4 regions of the Rhizobium sp. AN68 genome follow, and region 2 is predicted to be linked to each of the others. Evidence: predicted binding sites of a transcription regulator. Region 2 holds the regulator's gene; each other region holds the start of a gene.

Region 1 (3,894 bases), 110 kb from region 2:
GGCCGATTGGCGACTGGTCGATATCGATCACCTTGTCGATGAATTCGAAACCATCGATGCGGTCATGCTCGGCCGGAATTTCGCGCGCGCCCATCACCCGGCGTGCTGCCGACTTATAGAGCGTCTCGATCAGGAAGGTGGATTTGCCACCACCCGACACGCCGGTAACGGCGGTGAACACGCCAAGGGGAACGGCCGCAGTCACATTCTTCAGGTTGTTGCCGCGTGCGCCAAAAACCTTGATTTCGCGGCCCTTCTTCGGCTTGCGGCGTTCTGCCGGCACGGCGACGCCAAGTTCGCCGGATAGATATTTGCCGGTCAGCGATTTCGGATTGGCCATGACCTCCTGCGGCGTGCCTTCGGCGATGACCTGACCGCCGTGAATGCCGGCGGCGGGGCCGATATCGACAACGTAATCCGCCGTCAGAATGGCATCCTCGTCGTGTTCGACCACAATCACCGTATTGCCGATATCACGCAGATGTTTCAGCGTATCGAGCAGGCGGGCATTGTCGCGCTGGTGCAGGCCGATGGAGGGCTCGTCCAGAACATAGAGCACACCCGTGAGGCCGGAACCGATCTGCGAAGCAAGCCGGATGCGCTGGCTTTCTCCGCCGGAAAGCGTTCCGGAATTGCGTGACAGGCTGAGATAATCCAGCCCGACATCGTTGAGGAATCGCAGACGTTCGCGGATTTCCTTGAGAATGCGAACCGCGATCTCGTTCTGTTTGGCGTTCAGATTTTCCGGCAGCGTCTCGAACCAGTCGCGTGCCATACGGATCGACATCTGGGTGACTTCGCCGATGTGCATCCTGTTGATCTTGACGGCGAGCGCTTCCGGCTTCAGGCGATAGCCGGCGCAGGCCGGGCAGGGGGCCGCCGACATATAACGCTCGATTTCCTCGCGCGCCCAGGCGCTGTCAGTCTCTTTCCAGCGACGCTCCAGATTGGGAACGATGCCTTCGAAATTCTTCACCGTCTTGTAGGAGCGCGCACCGTCCTGATAGTTGAACTCGATCTTGTCGTCAGTGCCCTGGAGAATGGCGTGCTGCGCCTCTTTCGAAAGGTCCGTCCATTTGCTCGACAGCTTGAAACCGAAGGCCTTGCCCAGCGCCTCCAGCGTCTGGTTGTAATAGGGGGAAGACGACTTGGCCCAGGGGGCGATCGCGCCATCCCGCAGGGTGCGTGCAGGTTCGGGCACGATCAGGTTTTCGTCCACCTTCTGCTGCGAGCCGAGACCGTCACAGGTGGGGCAGGCGCCGAAGGGATTGTTGAAGGAGAAAAGCCGGGGCTCGATTTCCGGGATGGTGAAGCCGGAGACCGGGCAGGCGAATTTTTCCGAAAACAGCATACGCTCGTGGGTCTCATTGAGCGATTTGTTTGCGGAGCCGCCAGCCGAGGTTTCTTCCGGCGGCAGGGGCTTGTCGGCAAATTCGGCCACTGCCAACCCGTCGGCAAGCTTGAGGCAGGTCTCGAGACTGTCGGCAAGGCGTGCTGCCATATCCGGGCGCACGACGGCGCGGTCCACCACCACATCGATATCGTGTTTGTACTTCTTGTCGAGGACGGGAACGTCAGCGATCTCGTAGAACTGGCCATCCACCTTGACGCGCTGGAAGCCCTTCTTCATCAGCTCGGCGAGTTCCTTTTTATATTCGCCTTTGCGGCCGCGCACGATCGGCGCGAGAATATAAAGGCGCGTGCCTTCCTCGAAGGCAAGGATACGGTCGACCATCTGGCTGACCGTCTGGCTCTCGATCGGCAGGCCCGTCGCCGGCGAGTAAGGCACGCCGACACGCGCAAACAGCAGGCGCATATAGTCGTAGATTTCCGTGACCGTGCCGACCGTGGAGCGCGGGTTCTTCGAGGTGGTTTTCTGCTCGATGGAAATCGCCGGAGAAAGCCCCTCGATGCGGTCTACATCCGGCTTCTGCATCATTTCGAGGAACTGGCGCGCATAGGCCGAGAGGCTCTCGACATAACGGCGCTGGCCCTCAGCATAGATTGTGTCGAAGGCGAGCGACGACTTGCCCGAGCCGGAGAGCCCGGTCATGACGATCAGCTTATTGCGCGGTAGATCCAGATCGATACCCTTGAGGTTATGCTCACGGGCACCACGGATGGAAATCGTCTTCAGTTCACTCATGATAAAGCTCGGACAAAATTAACAGGCCTGATGGCGGCGCGTCCTTATGTAGTGACGCAACCGGACGTGTCGAGGTTTATTCCCTATCGATCGATGGCTTTTCGGCTCACTTGACTCGAATTTCGTGATTTAATAGAACAAAAAAGGAACAAATTGCAAGTGCGAATGTACTCTCTGAGAAAGTCGGGATTATTCGCTGTGGATTGTTCCCCGTTGCGGTGCCCTTTGCGGGCGGCGATGGTTATTGTGTGCGGGATTTTTTGAAATGCAATTGCCGGTCACGATGGCTGGCGGACAGGATGACGAGATGGCTGGTAGCGTAAACAAGGTAATTCTGATTGGGAACGTTGGCGCCGATCCCGAAATTCGCCGGACGCAGGACGGCCGTCCGATTGCCAATCTGCGTATCGCCACGTCGGAGACGTGGCGGGACCGCAACAGCGGCGAGCGCAAGGAAAAGACAGAATGGCACACGGTCGTCGTTTTCAACGAAGGCCTGTGCAAGGTTGTCGAACAATATGTGAAAAAGGGCGCCAAGCTCTATATTGAAGGCCAGCTGCAGACGCGCAAGTGGCAGGACCAGACCGGTAACGACCGTTACTCCACCGAAGTGGTACTGCAGGGCTTCAACTCCACGCTGACGATGCTCGACGGTCGCGGCGAAGGTGGCGGCGGCAGCCGCAGCGGTGGCGACATCGGCGGTGGAGATTATGGCAGCGGCGGCGGTAACTACGGTGGCGGTTACGACCAGCAGCCGGCGGCCCGCGGCGGTGCCTCGCGTGGCGGCAGCCAGCCTTCCGGCGGCTTCTCCAGTGACATGGACGACGATATCCCGTTCTGATCGGGACCGAGATTGACGGGGCGGGCGCCGGTCGAACCGGTTGCCCGCTTCAAGGTCGCGACGACCTATGCCGCGGCTTTGTCCGCCAGCATCGCAACCATGACATCGGACTGCGAAAGAATACCCACCATCTTGCCGTTGGCGTCGATCACCGGCAGGTAATGCAGGCCTTCCTCCGCAAAGCGGATGATTGCTTCCTCGATCGCCGTTTCCGGCCGCACGGTTCTAACAGGCGATGTCATGATATCCTTGACGGTATCGTTAGGTGCGCTTTCGCCTGAGAGGATAAGGCGCAGGCGCTGCAGGAAACCGATGGAAGGGCGGCCGTTTCTCCAGCTAGCCTTTTCAAGAAAATCCGTCTGAGTGACGATGCCGACGATTTCGGCCCTGTCGTTGGTCACGGGCAGAGCCTTGAAATGGCGGTTGCGCATCAGTGAATGGGCGTGGCGCAGGCTATCATCCGGGGCGACGCCGACCACATCGCGCGACATGACGCTGGCGCAATCGAGGTGGAGGGCGCGGCGGCGCCAGGAGCGCAATTCCGTCTTGCGCAAAATCATCTCCAGCACATCGCGATCAATATCGAGAACCTCGTCATATTCCTTCAGCACCTCGTCCAGATCGGCTGAGGAAAAGCCGATTTTCTGTATCGGCGTCGGGTCTGCCGTGCCGTGGCTGGCCTTTCCAAACCTCAGGCCGTGCGGATAGGCGCGGCCGGTGGCATTGTTATAAACGAGCGCGAGGATGAGAAGGATGAGCGAGTTTCCGGCGACCGGCCAGAGAATAAAGCCATAGCCGAGACTATGCACGGCGGGACCGCCGAGAACGGCCGTCAGCGCCACCGCGCCGCTTGGCGGGTGCAGGCAGCGCAGCGCCATCATGGCAGCAATGGCAAGGCTTATGGCAA
Region 2 (3,894 bases):
GACATGGCTGTGGTGGTACGCGAGATGACGGCGGCGCTCAAAGGCGCCAAAGCTGGCGTCTTCACCTGCAGGAAAGACATATGGTGCGTAGCGAGCGCCGCAAGCGGAGAGTGGGTCGTCGTTCTGAAAGATGGCCGCTTCGCCGGAAAAGCCTGCGATATTGCCGATATCGTCGTTGTTTCCCGCAGAACCTCTTTTTCGCAGTGCCGCTCGGGAGCACTCCTGCTCAGCCGTGACATCTTGCGGCGTCTCGGTTCTGTGGAAATAGATTTTGCTGACAAGAGGGAGGAGGGTGTGGTGAGCGGGCTGCGCGCCGCAATCGCCGGAACGGACAGGCCCTGGAGCCAGCACCGTTATTACGACTGGAAAAGCGGACGTTTCGACCGTGATCTGCCGCAGCCCATCATCCGGCTGCTGGCGGCGTCGCAATGACTGCCGCCAGCATGGATCATCGGGCCTTGGCGCGCAAATCTTCAGTCAATTCGCCGATCCCGCCAACTTCCTCTTCATGACCAGCGTCGCGCCAGCTCTCCTTCAAACCGGCCTCGTACCATTCTTGCATGGCAGGCAGGGCGAGCAGCAGGTCGCAATAGGCTTTCGCTGCTGGCGAAAGATCCGCGCTGCCATAGGTCTGGAAACGGAATGCAACCGGGCAGAAGAAAGCATCGACCGCCGTGAACTTTTGACCGGCAAGATATGGCCCGCCGAATTTTGTAAGACCCTCGCTCCACAACGCATCGATCCGCTTTATATCGGCCTTAAGTCCGGCATCGCCGCCCCTGGGTTTGACCCGAATGCCCACCGACATGGGATAGAGATTGCGCAGCGAGGAAAAGCCGGCATGCATCTCACTTGCGGCCGAACGCGACCAGGCCCTCGCATGCTTGTCGCTTGCCCAGACACCCTGGTGTCTTTCGGCAAGATATTCGACGATCGAAAGCGTTTCCCAAACCGTCATACCCTCGTCGACCAGGCAGGGCACCTTGCCCGTCGGCGAAAAGGAGGAGAAGGATACGCCTTCGCCGAACGGAATGAGCTTTTCATCAAAGGCGATACCGAGCGTGCGCATCAATACCCACGGCCGCAGCGACCATGAAGAATAGTTCTTGTTGGCTATATAAAGATCGTACATGGCGTATCTCCCGGATATGACGCGTATTTCTACACCTGCCAAGCGTTCACGGAATATCGAAAATTATCCATGGCTCCCATAAACGCCGTTGATGAATGGTGATGTGGGGCCGCTGAGAGCGCGCCTTCGATAAGTCACCCTTTGGTGACGACTAAAACTGACTGCGCAACACGACAGAACAACGTCGCTAAAAAACAGCGGATGGGATCGCTTCGACAATTACAGCGAGCAGCCCATTCGCCACCACGCCTGTAGCGAAACCGAAGCATCTTTATGGAGCAGGAACTCAGTTTAGAAAGGGCAACGCGCATAGGCTGGATGGCGCATATCCTCGTGCACCCGCAAAAGCCCGCCACGTTTGGAAAAAGCCAAACCCAATATAGGCGCCATCTTCACGATGACGCCTATTATAAAGTGAATACGTTCGGTTCGATAAGATCAATGGTAGCGGCGGATCAGCCCCACCAGCTTGCCCTGAATTTTAACCCGGTCGGGCCCGAAGATACGGGTCTCATAGGCTGGGTTTGCCGCCTCGAGCGCAATGGAGGCACCCTTGCGGCGGAAGCGCTTCAGCGTGGCTTCCTCGTCATCCACCAGAGCCACAACGATATCCCCGGGATTGGCGGTGTTGCCGTTGCGGATGATGACTGTGTCGCCGTCGAAAATGCCGGCCTCGATCATCGAATCACCCTTGACCTCAAGAGCGTAATGTTCGCCCGTGCCAAGCATGTCTACTGGCACGGCCACATCATGGGTGTTGTTCTGGATGGCGGAAATCGGTACGCCCGCAGCGATGCGGCCCATGACCGGCACGGTGACAGCGCCGCCCAGATCATTGGCCGGCGTCTTGGGGGCAGGGGCCGGTTCCGGCGTTTTGGGCTTGCCAAGGCTGCCTTCGATAACGCTTGGCGAAAAGCCGCGCTGCGGCCTTGCACCCGGCGTATAAGCCTCGGGCAGCTTGATGACTTCCAGCGCCCGAGCTCTATTCGGTAGCCGACGAATGAATCCTCGCTCTTCGAGAGCGGTTATCAGGCGGTGGATGCCGGATTTCGAAGCAAGATCGAGTGCGTCCTTCATTTCATCGAAGGAGGGCGGCACGCCGGACTCTTTCATTCGTTCATGAATGAAGAGAAGCAATTCCTGCTGTTTGCGCGTGAGCATGAGGAAAACACCCTTTAGAATCGTAGTGGAAGTCGCGAAACAAATACAGAACGAACACTATATGTTCCATATGTGTTCTGCAATCCCCTAAAATTTCGTGAAGGTGCCATCTGTTGCTGTGATGATTTGCCTCATAGCACGCAATTGTGCTTTTGTGCGGTCGAAACCGTCCCGGCATGCTCCGGGCGGAAGGCCAGCAGGATACATTTTCATGACGAAACCCTATAGCGTTGACCATCTCGTTTTGCCCGTGGAAGTCATAGGCGTCGCCGTGAAGCGCCTCGTCAGTCTTGGCTTTACGGTTGCGCCGGAGGCTCTGCATCCTTTCGGCACCCAAAATGCCTGCGTATTTTTCGCCGATGGCACCTATCTGGAGCCGCTCGCAATTACTGATCCGGCTAAATATAATGCGTCAATAGAGAGGGGTGATGTTTTCACTGGCAGGGATGTGGCCTTCCGGCAACGGGACGGGCAGGAGGGTTTTTCGGCTCTTGTCGCCAGGACTGAAGACGCCTTGGTTGACCATGAGCGGTTTCGGGCAGCCGGCCTTTCGGCGGGCGATGTTTTCGAGTTTTCGCGGCCTGTTCGGATGCCGGATGGCTCGCAAGGCGAGGCGGCGTTCCGGCTTGCTTTTGCTGCAAGCGGGGCGGCCGCGGATTTCTTTTTGTTCAGTTGTCAACGGGTTCAAGCCCTTCCGGGCGATCGCACCATGCTGGAGCGCCACGCCAATGGTGTCACCGGCCTCAGTGAAATCGTCCTGTTTACCGGCGGCGATATGAAGGTGGCGGGCCTGATCGAGACGGTGTTTGGCTGTGAAGGCAAATGGTCTCCGGGCGGTGATATGGTTTTCGCGACCGGCAATGCCAGCATCAGATTGACCGGAAAACCGGCTTTCAGCGGGCAGGCCCTGAATGCTCAGGATGGCAACGAAGGCGGATTGCGCGGCGCGGGCATTGTCTTTTCGTCACACGATCTTGCCGTGACAGAGGCGGTGCTTGCTGCTAATGGCGTGTCCTGCGCAAAAGCGGACGGCCGTCTGGTGGTGCCCGCAGCACCCGGTCAGGGTGTTGCCTTCGCCTTCGAGGAAAAATGATGAGCGTTACGAACAATCTTAAAGTCACCGCCGGCGATGGCGCCAGCAAGGTTTCCTTCTCGAATACCGAGCGGTTTTCGCTGATTGCCGGCCCCTGCCAGATGGAAAGCCGCGAACATGCCTTCATGATCGCTGGCGTCCTGAAGGAGCTTTGCGACAAGCTGGGAATAGGGCTTGTCTACAAGTCCTCTTTCGACAAGGCGAACCGCACTTCGCTTTCCGGAAAACGCGGCATCGGCCTGGATAACGCGATGCAGGTTTTTGCCGATCTCAAAAAGGAATTCGGTTTTCCTGTTCTGACCGACATCCACACGGAAGAGCAATGCGCCATCGTTTCCGAGGTGGTGGACGTGCTGCAGATTCCGGCGTTCCTCAGCCGCCAGACCGATCTTCTCGTTGCTGCCGCCAAAACCGGCCGCATCATCAACGTCAAGAAAGGCCAGTTTCTGGCGCCCTGGGACATGAAGAACGTGCTCGCCAAGCTCAATGAGAGCGGCAATCCGAATGT
Region 3 (3,894 bases), 970 kb from region 2:
TCTGGCGGGAACGGGTGTGCCACGAACGAAATCGGCAGCCGACAGCGGCTTGCCACCCGCCTTCTGCAAACGGGTAAGCCGCACCGCGCCACTGCCGCAGGCGATGGTCAGGGCGTCATCGAGCACAGCGCCCGCTTCGCCCATACCGCTCGCCAGTTCTGACGCCAGAACCTTCACGCGCTCGGCCTTACCGCCGATTTCCATTTCCAGCCAGGCGCCGGGGAAAGGCGAAAGGCCGCGGATATGGTTATGGACGTCCTGTGCCGGCCGGGGAAAATTAATCCGGGTCTCGCCCTTGTCGATTTTCGAGGCATAAACGACGCCTTCTTCCGGCTGCGCAACGAGAGGAAGATCGTCTGCTTCCAGCTTGTCCATCGCCTGCCGCATCAGCCGCGCGCCTGTCAGCATCAGGCTGTCGTGCAATTCACCTGCCGTGGTATTCTCACCGATCGTGACCTTGGCGGTCAGCGCCACCGGGCCGGTATCCAGCCCCTTTTCCATTTTCATGACCATCATGCCCGTCTCGGCATCGCCAGCCATGATCGCTCGCTGAATGGGAGCAGCGCCGCGCCAGCGCGGCAGCAACGAGGCGTGGCCGTTATAGCAGCCAAGACGCGTACCGCTCAGGATAGCCTCGGGCAATAGCAGCCCATAGGCAACGACAACCGCGACATCGGCGTTGAATTCCCTGAATTCCTGCCGGTCTTCCTCGGCCTTGAAATTTACCGGCGTCAGCACGGGCAGACCCAGCAGTTCGGCCGCCTGATGCACCGGCGATTTCTGCAGATCGAGGCCACGGCGACCGCCTGGACGCGGCGGCTGCGTATAAACGGCAACGACCTCGTGACCAGCGTCCACCAATGCACGCAGCGTGGGAACGGAAAAATCCGGCGTGCCCATGAAAATGATGCGAAGAGCCATATCGCCCCCTGCCCTCTATGCCGGTCCGTCTACGTAATTAAGACGAATCAGACCTTAGCGCGGGCTGCTTTGGTGAATTTCTTGATGACCATTTCTCGCTTCAGCCGCGAAATATGGTCGATGAACAGAATGCCGTTCAGGTGGTCGATCTCATGCTGCAGACACGTCGCCAGAAGTCCGTCCGCATCGACCGTCTGCTGCTTGCCGTCACGATCGACATATCGCACTGTCAGGGATGCGGGACGCTCTACCTCGGCATAATAATCGGGAATGGAGAGACACCCTTCCTCATAGGCCGAGACGTCGTCCGACACTTTGAGGATTTCCGGATTGATGAAGACGACCGGCTTTTTCTCCTCGTCCTCGCGCGAAACGTCGATCACCAGCATGCGGCGCGGCACGCCCACCTGAATGGCGGCAAGGCCGATACCCGGCGCATCATACATGGTTTCAAGCATATCGTCGGCAAGGCGCAACACTTCGGCATCCACCTGTTCGATGGGCCTTGATTGCTGGCGCAGCACGGGATCGGGCAAAATGATAAGCGGTTTGATAGTCATGGCTTCCCATAACGTATCTCTTGCGCGGAGGAAATAAAAAATACGCGGTCGAAATGAGACCTTCGTCCGGTTTTGGCCGACTCAATTCCGCCGCATGAATGTTCTTGTTTTGATCTTACGAATCACTGGAAATCTGGTAGATTTAGCCATGAGCATCGATTTCTCTTTTCTCCTCGATCCCGCCTTGCGGGCCGGCTCCGTCGACATCAGCTTCGGCGGGCTTCTTGCGGCTCTCGTTTTCGGCCTTTCCGCTTTCTGGATGGTCACGAAAAGTCGCGGGAAAAAAGCGGAAGCCGATGGTGAAATTTCCGATCTGTTGAAAACCCAGTCGGAACTGCACGGCCGGATCGCGGCGATGGCCGAGACGCTCGGCACGCGCCAGAGCGAGATGGGCCAGACGATCAACCAGCGCCTCGACGGCATGTCGCAGCGGCTGGGCGAGACGCTGACCGAGCAGACGCGGTCGACACACGAGAATCTAAGCCGCCTGCAGGAGCGGCTTGCGGTTATAGATGCCGCACAGGGTAATATTCAGGATCTGGCAAAGGACGTGGTCGGGCTTCAGGCGATCCTCTCCAACAAGCAGACGCGCGGCGCTTTCGGGCAGGCGCGCATGGAAGCGCTGATCGCCGATGCGCTTCCCGCCGGGGCCTTTCAGCTTCAGCCCACGCTTTCGAATGGCTACCGACCAGACTGCATCATCAGGATGCCGAACAACGCCCCGTCCCTCGTCATCGATGCCAAGTTTCCGCTGGAGGCGTGGAATGCGCTGAAGGCGGATGAAACGCCCGAGGGCAAACGGGCTGCGACCCAGCAGTTCCGCCGCGATATGGAAGTGCATATTCGCGACGTGGCGGAGAAATATCTGATACGCGGCGAAACGCAGGATACGGCCTTCATCTTCGTGCCGTCGGAATCGATCTTCGCCGATATTCACCAGCATTTCGAATATCTCGTGCAGCGTGCCCATCGCGCCCGTGTCGTCATTGTCTCGCCATCGCTTTTGATGCTGTCGGTGCAGGTTATCCAGTCGGTGCTGAAGGACCAGCGCATGCGCGAGCAGGCGCACCTCATTCAGGGTGAAGTCGCGCTTCTCATGGATGACGTGCGGCGGCTGGACGACCGGACGCGCAAGCTGCAGGCCCATTTCGGGCTGGCGCAGAAAGATGTCGACATGATGCTGATTTCCTCCGACAAGGTGCTGGCGCGTGGCCAGAAGATCGAGGGCCTCGATTTTTCGCCGACGGAAAAGGAGACCTCCCACAGCGAAATCGAGCAGGCGCGACGCTTTGCAGAGAACAGGGCAGGAACGGCCAAGTTGCGGGTGGTTGACGACGAGTGATCCCCTCGGGCAAAGTCGCCGCCTTGCTTTGAATTTCATACGGACATGCCCTGATGATTACTGTTTTCGGCTCCATCAACATGGATCTCGTCGCCACCGCCAAACGCCTGCCCAAACCCGGTGAAACCGTGACGGGAGAAACCTTTTCCACGGCGGCCGGCGGAAAGGGAGCCAATCAGGCGCTTGCCGCACGGCGCGCAGGTGCAACGGTCAAAATGGCGGGCGCTACGGGTGATGACACCTTTGCCGCGCCAGCGCTGACATTGCTGCGCGATGCCGGCACCGATCTGTCGCTCGTCAAGACCGCGCCCGGCCCCACGGGAACCGCCGTAATCCTGATCGGTGAAGGCGGGGAGAACATGATCTCGGTCATTCCCGCCGCCAATGGCGAAGTTTCCGCATCCGACGCCGCAAGAGCCGTGGCGGAGATGGCAGCGGGCGATATTCTGATGCTTCAGTTCGAGGTGCCCGCACCCTCAATCGAAGCAGCACTGACGGCCGCGAAGGCTAAACGCATCACCACTATCATCAACACCGCGCCGCTGACCGCGGACGGGCCGCGCCTTGCCAGCCTTGCCGAAATCGTCATAGCCAATGAAACCGAGTTTGAACTGCTGATCGGCAAAAACGGACTTTCAGCCTCCGAACGGGAAAATGAACTCAAATCCCTGCATGAGCAGACCGGCCAGACATTGATCGTGACGCTTGGTGCTGATGGCGTGATCGCCATTCGCAACGGCAAGGTCTTCAAGGCGTCCGGTCTCAAGATCGAGCCGGTCGATACTGTTGGCGCTGGCGATACCTTCTGCGGTTATCTCGCCGCCAGCCTCGATCAGGGTATGGATTTCGAAAAGGCGCTGAAGCGCGCCGCCGTCGCAGGCTCGCTCGCCTGCACCCGCGCCGGCGCCCAGCCTTCCATTCCGGTTGCTGCCGAAGTGGACGCGAATATCTGACGGTTCGAGCTGTTAAATGCGAATGAAAGTGAGATAGGCCGAGCTGCGGCCTTCTCTTTTCGCCTTGTTCTCATAACGCGTGCCCGGCCAGTTGGCATAGGGGGTGTGCCAGTCCTCG
Region 4 (3,894 bases), 460 kb from region 2:
CATCATCCTCAAATTTGAGGATAATCCAGCCTCTAACGCTTAGTTCAGCGCCACAGCAATCTCTGCTGCGAGCTGGGCATTGTTGCGTACCAGCGCGATATTGGTCGCGAGGCTGCGGCCGTCGGTCAGGCGGAAGATATCGCCGAGCAGGAAGGGCGTGACGGCCTTGCCGGTGATGTCCTCGCGCTCGGCGTGGGAAATGGCGCGATTGATGTAGATTTCCATCTCCTCGCGCGGAATTTCGTCCTCTTCCGGCACGGGATTGGCTATCAGCATACCGCCATCGATGCCGAGCTGTTCGCGGGTCGTCTGGAAATTGGCGATGGCTGCAGGGCTGTTGAGCGACAGCGGGCTGGGAAGGCCCGAAGAACGCGACCAGAAAGCCGGGAACTCTTCCGAACCGAAAGTCACGACAGGCACGCCGTTGGTTTCGAGAACTTCCAGCGTCTTCGGGATGTCAAGAATGGCCTTGGCGCCGGCGCAGACGACGATCACGCCGGTTTTGGCAAGCTCGGTCAGATCGGCGGAAATATCGAAGGTCTCCTCCGCGCCCTTGTGTACACCGCCGATGCCGCCGGTGGCGAAAACGCGGATGCCGGCGCGGGCAGCGGCGATCATGGTGGCTGCCACTGTCGTGGCACCGGTGCGGCGCTCGGCAATCGCAAAGGCAATATCGGCGCGCGAGACCTTCATGGCGTCGGTGGTCTGGGCAAGCGCTTCGAGCTGCTCCTTCTCGAGGCCGATATGCAGCGTACCGTGAATGACGGCGATGGTTGCCGGAACGGCTCCCTGATCGCGGATGATCTGTTCGACGCCTTCAGCCATCTCGATATTGCCGGGATAGGGCATGCCGTGGGTGATGATGGTCGATTCCAGCGCGACGATCGGCGCGCCGCGCTGTTTGGCAGCGGCAACCTCTTGCGAATAGACGATGGGCAGGAGCGGGGAGATGGGGCGGGTCATTCTGTTTGTTCCAGACTATAAAAAAACGGGTTCATGCCAGCATTTCGGCCTTGGGGACAAGCCCCAACATGGTCTCGACACTGTCTTTTGACAGGTCTTGGGCGGTGGCGAAAGGCGATTGCACGGTGATGGCGGCCGCCGCGGCACCCAGCCGCAGGGCCTCAGTGATGGCTTTGCCCTCCGTAATCGCCGCGAGATAACCTGACGCCATGGCGTCTCCGGCGCCGGTTACGTCTTTCACCTCGCGGATGATGGGTGGGTGGAGGCTTGCGGTTTGCGTCGCGTTGAAGGCTACCACTTCGCTTGCGCCACGGGTGATGACGCCGCCGGCAAGGCCTGCCCTGCGGAGAATGCCCGGCCAGTCGCGAACATTGTCTGCCGTCTGTCCCGTCAGCGCGCGCGCCTCTGCCTCGTTCATGAAGAGAATGTCGATATCGGCGAGCATGTCCTTCAGTTTCACCGCCTTGGCGGGCGAAATGGCGATGGCCGCGAGCGGCTTTTGGCAGGCGCGGGCAATGAGACCGAGCGCCTTCAACGTATCCTCCGGCAGATTGGCATCGCAAAGCAGAAGGTCGCTCGCGGTAATCGCGTCACGCACCGCGCGAACTTTGAGGCGGCGCGGCGAAAACAGCTTGTAAAGGTCCATATCCGCAAGTGCGATGACAAGATTGCCGTCGCGCTCCAGAATGGCGGTGTAGCTTGGCGTGCGGCGATCGAGGAAAACGAAGGGCGTATCTTCCACGCCCGCCTGCCTTGCTGCCTCTGCCACCGCTTCGCCGGTCACGTCGCCGCCGCGCGGTGCGATGATACGGACGGCAAAACCGAGCCGGGAAAGATTGCGCGCCGCATTGAAACCGCCGCCGCCAGCCTCTTCCATCCATGAGCCAGGATTGCTGGCGCCGGGCGCCGTTTCAGTCTCGATCATGCCGCGCCTGTCTATATGCGCGCCGCCCAGAACGAGTATCTTCTTCACGCTTGTGTTTCCCTCTTTCGCGGATGGAAAAGGTGGACGATCTGTCCCAATCTTCTGTTCGTTCCCCTTCACATCCGGTTCGCAGCGATAGGCCGGACCCGGAAAAACGAAAGCAGAACAAACCACTTATCGCTATTTGTTTTCAATATGCTGGCTGCGCCTTGCGATATGAGAACAAATAGAGTACATCCTATTTCCATACTGCTTCATTGCCTGTGCGGCTTCAATAACCTAAAGGTGGATCGGATGGCACAAAATTCTTTGCGTCTCGTAGAGGATAAATCGGTGGATAAAAGCAAGGCACTGGAAGCGGCGCTCTCCCAGATCGAACGGTCGTTCGGCAAGGGATCGATCATGAAGCTCGGTTCCAATGAAAACGTGGTTGAAGTAGAGACCATTTCGACGGGTTCTCTCAGCCTGGATATAGCGCTCGGTATCGGCGGCCTGCCGAAGGGGCGTATCGTTGAGATTTACGGCCCGGAAAGCTCCGGTAAGACGACGCTTGCGTTGCAGACGATCGCGGAAGCCCAGAAGAAGGGCGGCATCTGCGCCTTCGTGGATGCCGAGCACGCGCTCGATCCGGTCTATGCCCGCAAGCTCGGTGTGGATTTGCAGAACCTTCTGATCTCGCAGCCGGATACGGGCGAGCAGGCGCTTGAAATCACCGATACGCTGGTGCGCTCCGGTGCCGTCGACATTCTGGTCGTGGACTCGGTTGCGGCGCTGACGCCGCGTGCCGAAATCGAAGGCGAGATGGGCGACAGCCTGCCGGGCCTTCAGGCACGTCTGATGAGCCAGGCGCTGCGCAAGCTGACCGCCTCGATCTCCAAGTCGAAGTGCATGGTGATCTTCATCAACCAGATCCGCATGAAGATCGGCGTCATGTTCGGTTCGCCGGAAACGACGACGGGCGGTAATGCGCTTAAATTCTACGCCTCGGTGCGTCTCGACATTCGCCGTATCGGCGCCGTCAAGGAGCGTGAAGAGGTTGTCGGCAACCAGACCCGCGTCAAGGTCGTCAAGAACAAGATGGCACCGCCTTTCAAGCAGGTGGAATTCGACATCATGTATGGCGAAGGCGTTTCCAAGACCGGCGAGCTTGTCGATCTCGGCGTGAAAGCCGGTATCGTCGAGAAATCCGGTGCATGGTTCTCCTATAACAGCCAGCGTCTGGGACAGGGGCGTGAAAATGCCAAGACCTTCCTGCGCGACAATCCGGAAATGGCAAGCGAGATCGAACTGGCGCTGCGCCAGAACGCCGGTCTGATCGCCGATCGGTTCCTGCAGAATGGCGGCCCGGAAGCTGGCGAAAGCGACGACGGTCCCGACGAGGGCTGATGCATTCGAAGGTCCGGGCGTTCGCGTCCGGTGGCTTTGCCGGCATGAGCCGGTATGGATCAAAAGGGTCGTGCGATTTTCCTCGCGTGGCCCTTTTTCTTTGCCTAGACGCCTTGGTGCGCCTCCATGGCTGGACAGGGCAGGATGCGGACGATAAAAGCCTTTGATTTTGCAAGATAGCCATCATTCGGGATGGCGGTGATGGACTCCAGCTGTGAGCGGTGTGTGGGCATGAGCGGTGTGAATGAAATTCGGTCGACCTTTCTCGACTACTTCAAGAAGAACGGACACGAGATTGTGCCCTCCAGCCCGCTGGTGCCGCGCAACGATCCGACGCTGATGTTCACCAATGCCGGCATGGTGCAGTTCAAGAACGTCTTCACCGGTCTCGAAAGCCGTCCTTATTCCACCGCCGCCTCGGCGCAGAAATGCGTGCGCGCCGGTGGCAAGCATAACGACCTCGACAATGTCGGTTATACGGCCCGTCACCATACGTTCTTCGAAATGCTCGGCAATTTCTCCTTTGGCGACTATTTCAAGGAAGAGGCGATTACCCATGCCTGGAACCTGATCACCAAGGAATTCGGCATCGATCGCAACCGTCTGCTGGTCACGGTCTA

Evidence for each region. Region 2 encodes LexA, which represses DNA repair genes until DNA is damaged. Its sites were predicted from a motif close to TGTTCNNNNTGTGTTCNG; they were not measured.
Region 1: uvrA (excinuclease ABC subunit UvrA) is a predicted target of LexA. The motif match lies at 2,280-2,297, and genes of this name have one in related genera.
Region 3: RBH71_RS14480 (DNA recombination protein RmuC) is a predicted target of LexA. The motif match lies at 1,581-1,598, and genes of this name have one in related genera.
Region 4: recA (recombinase RecA) is a predicted target of LexA. The motif match lies at 2,107-2,124, and genes of this name have one in related genera.

What each region holds. Positions count from the first base shown of each region.
Region 1 covers NZ_JARWMI010000003.1:1,377,181-1,381,074, reverse strand. Annotated here, with positions in the region: gene uvrA (excinuclease ABC subunit UvrA) at 1-2,146, opposite strand, end outside; gene RBH71_RS19795 (single-stranded DNA-binding protein) at 2,412-2,987, shown strand; gene RBH71_RS19790 (HPP family protein) at 3,053-3,894, opposite strand, start outside.
Region 2 covers NZ_JARWMI010000003.1:1,268,156-1,272,049, forward strand. Annotated here, with positions in the region: gene RBH71_RS19225 (ComEC/Rec2 family competence protein) at 1-432, shown strand, start outside; gene RBH71_RS19230 (glutathione S-transferase family protein) at 449-1,132, opposite strand; gene lexA (transcriptional repressor LexA) at 1,571-2,293, opposite strand; gene RBH71_RS19240 (VOC family protein) at 2,505-3,386, shown strand; gene kdsA (3-deoxy-8-phosphooctulonate synthase) at 3,386-3,894, shown strand, end outside.
Region 3 covers NZ_JARWMI010000003.1:297,267-301,160, reverse strand. Annotated here, with positions in the region: gene fmt (methionyl-tRNA formyltransferase) at 1-921, opposite strand, end outside; gene def (peptide deformylase) at 969-1,481, opposite strand; gene RBH71_RS14480 (DNA recombination protein RmuC) at 1,630-2,823, shown strand; gene RBH71_RS14475 (ribokinase) at 2,877-3,776, shown strand; gene trmB (tRNA (guanosine(46)-N7)-methyltransferase TrmB) at 3,789-3,894, opposite strand, start outside.
Region 4 covers NZ_JARWMI010000003.1:1,724,332-1,728,225, reverse strand. Annotated here, with positions in the region: gene RBH71_RS21500 (pseudouridine-5'-phosphate glycosidase) at 40-963, opposite strand; gene RBH71_RS21495 (carbohydrate kinase family protein) at 995-1,936, opposite strand; gene recA (recombinase RecA) at 2,183-3,274, shown strand; gene alaS (alanine--tRNA ligase) at 3,506-3,894, shown strand, end outside.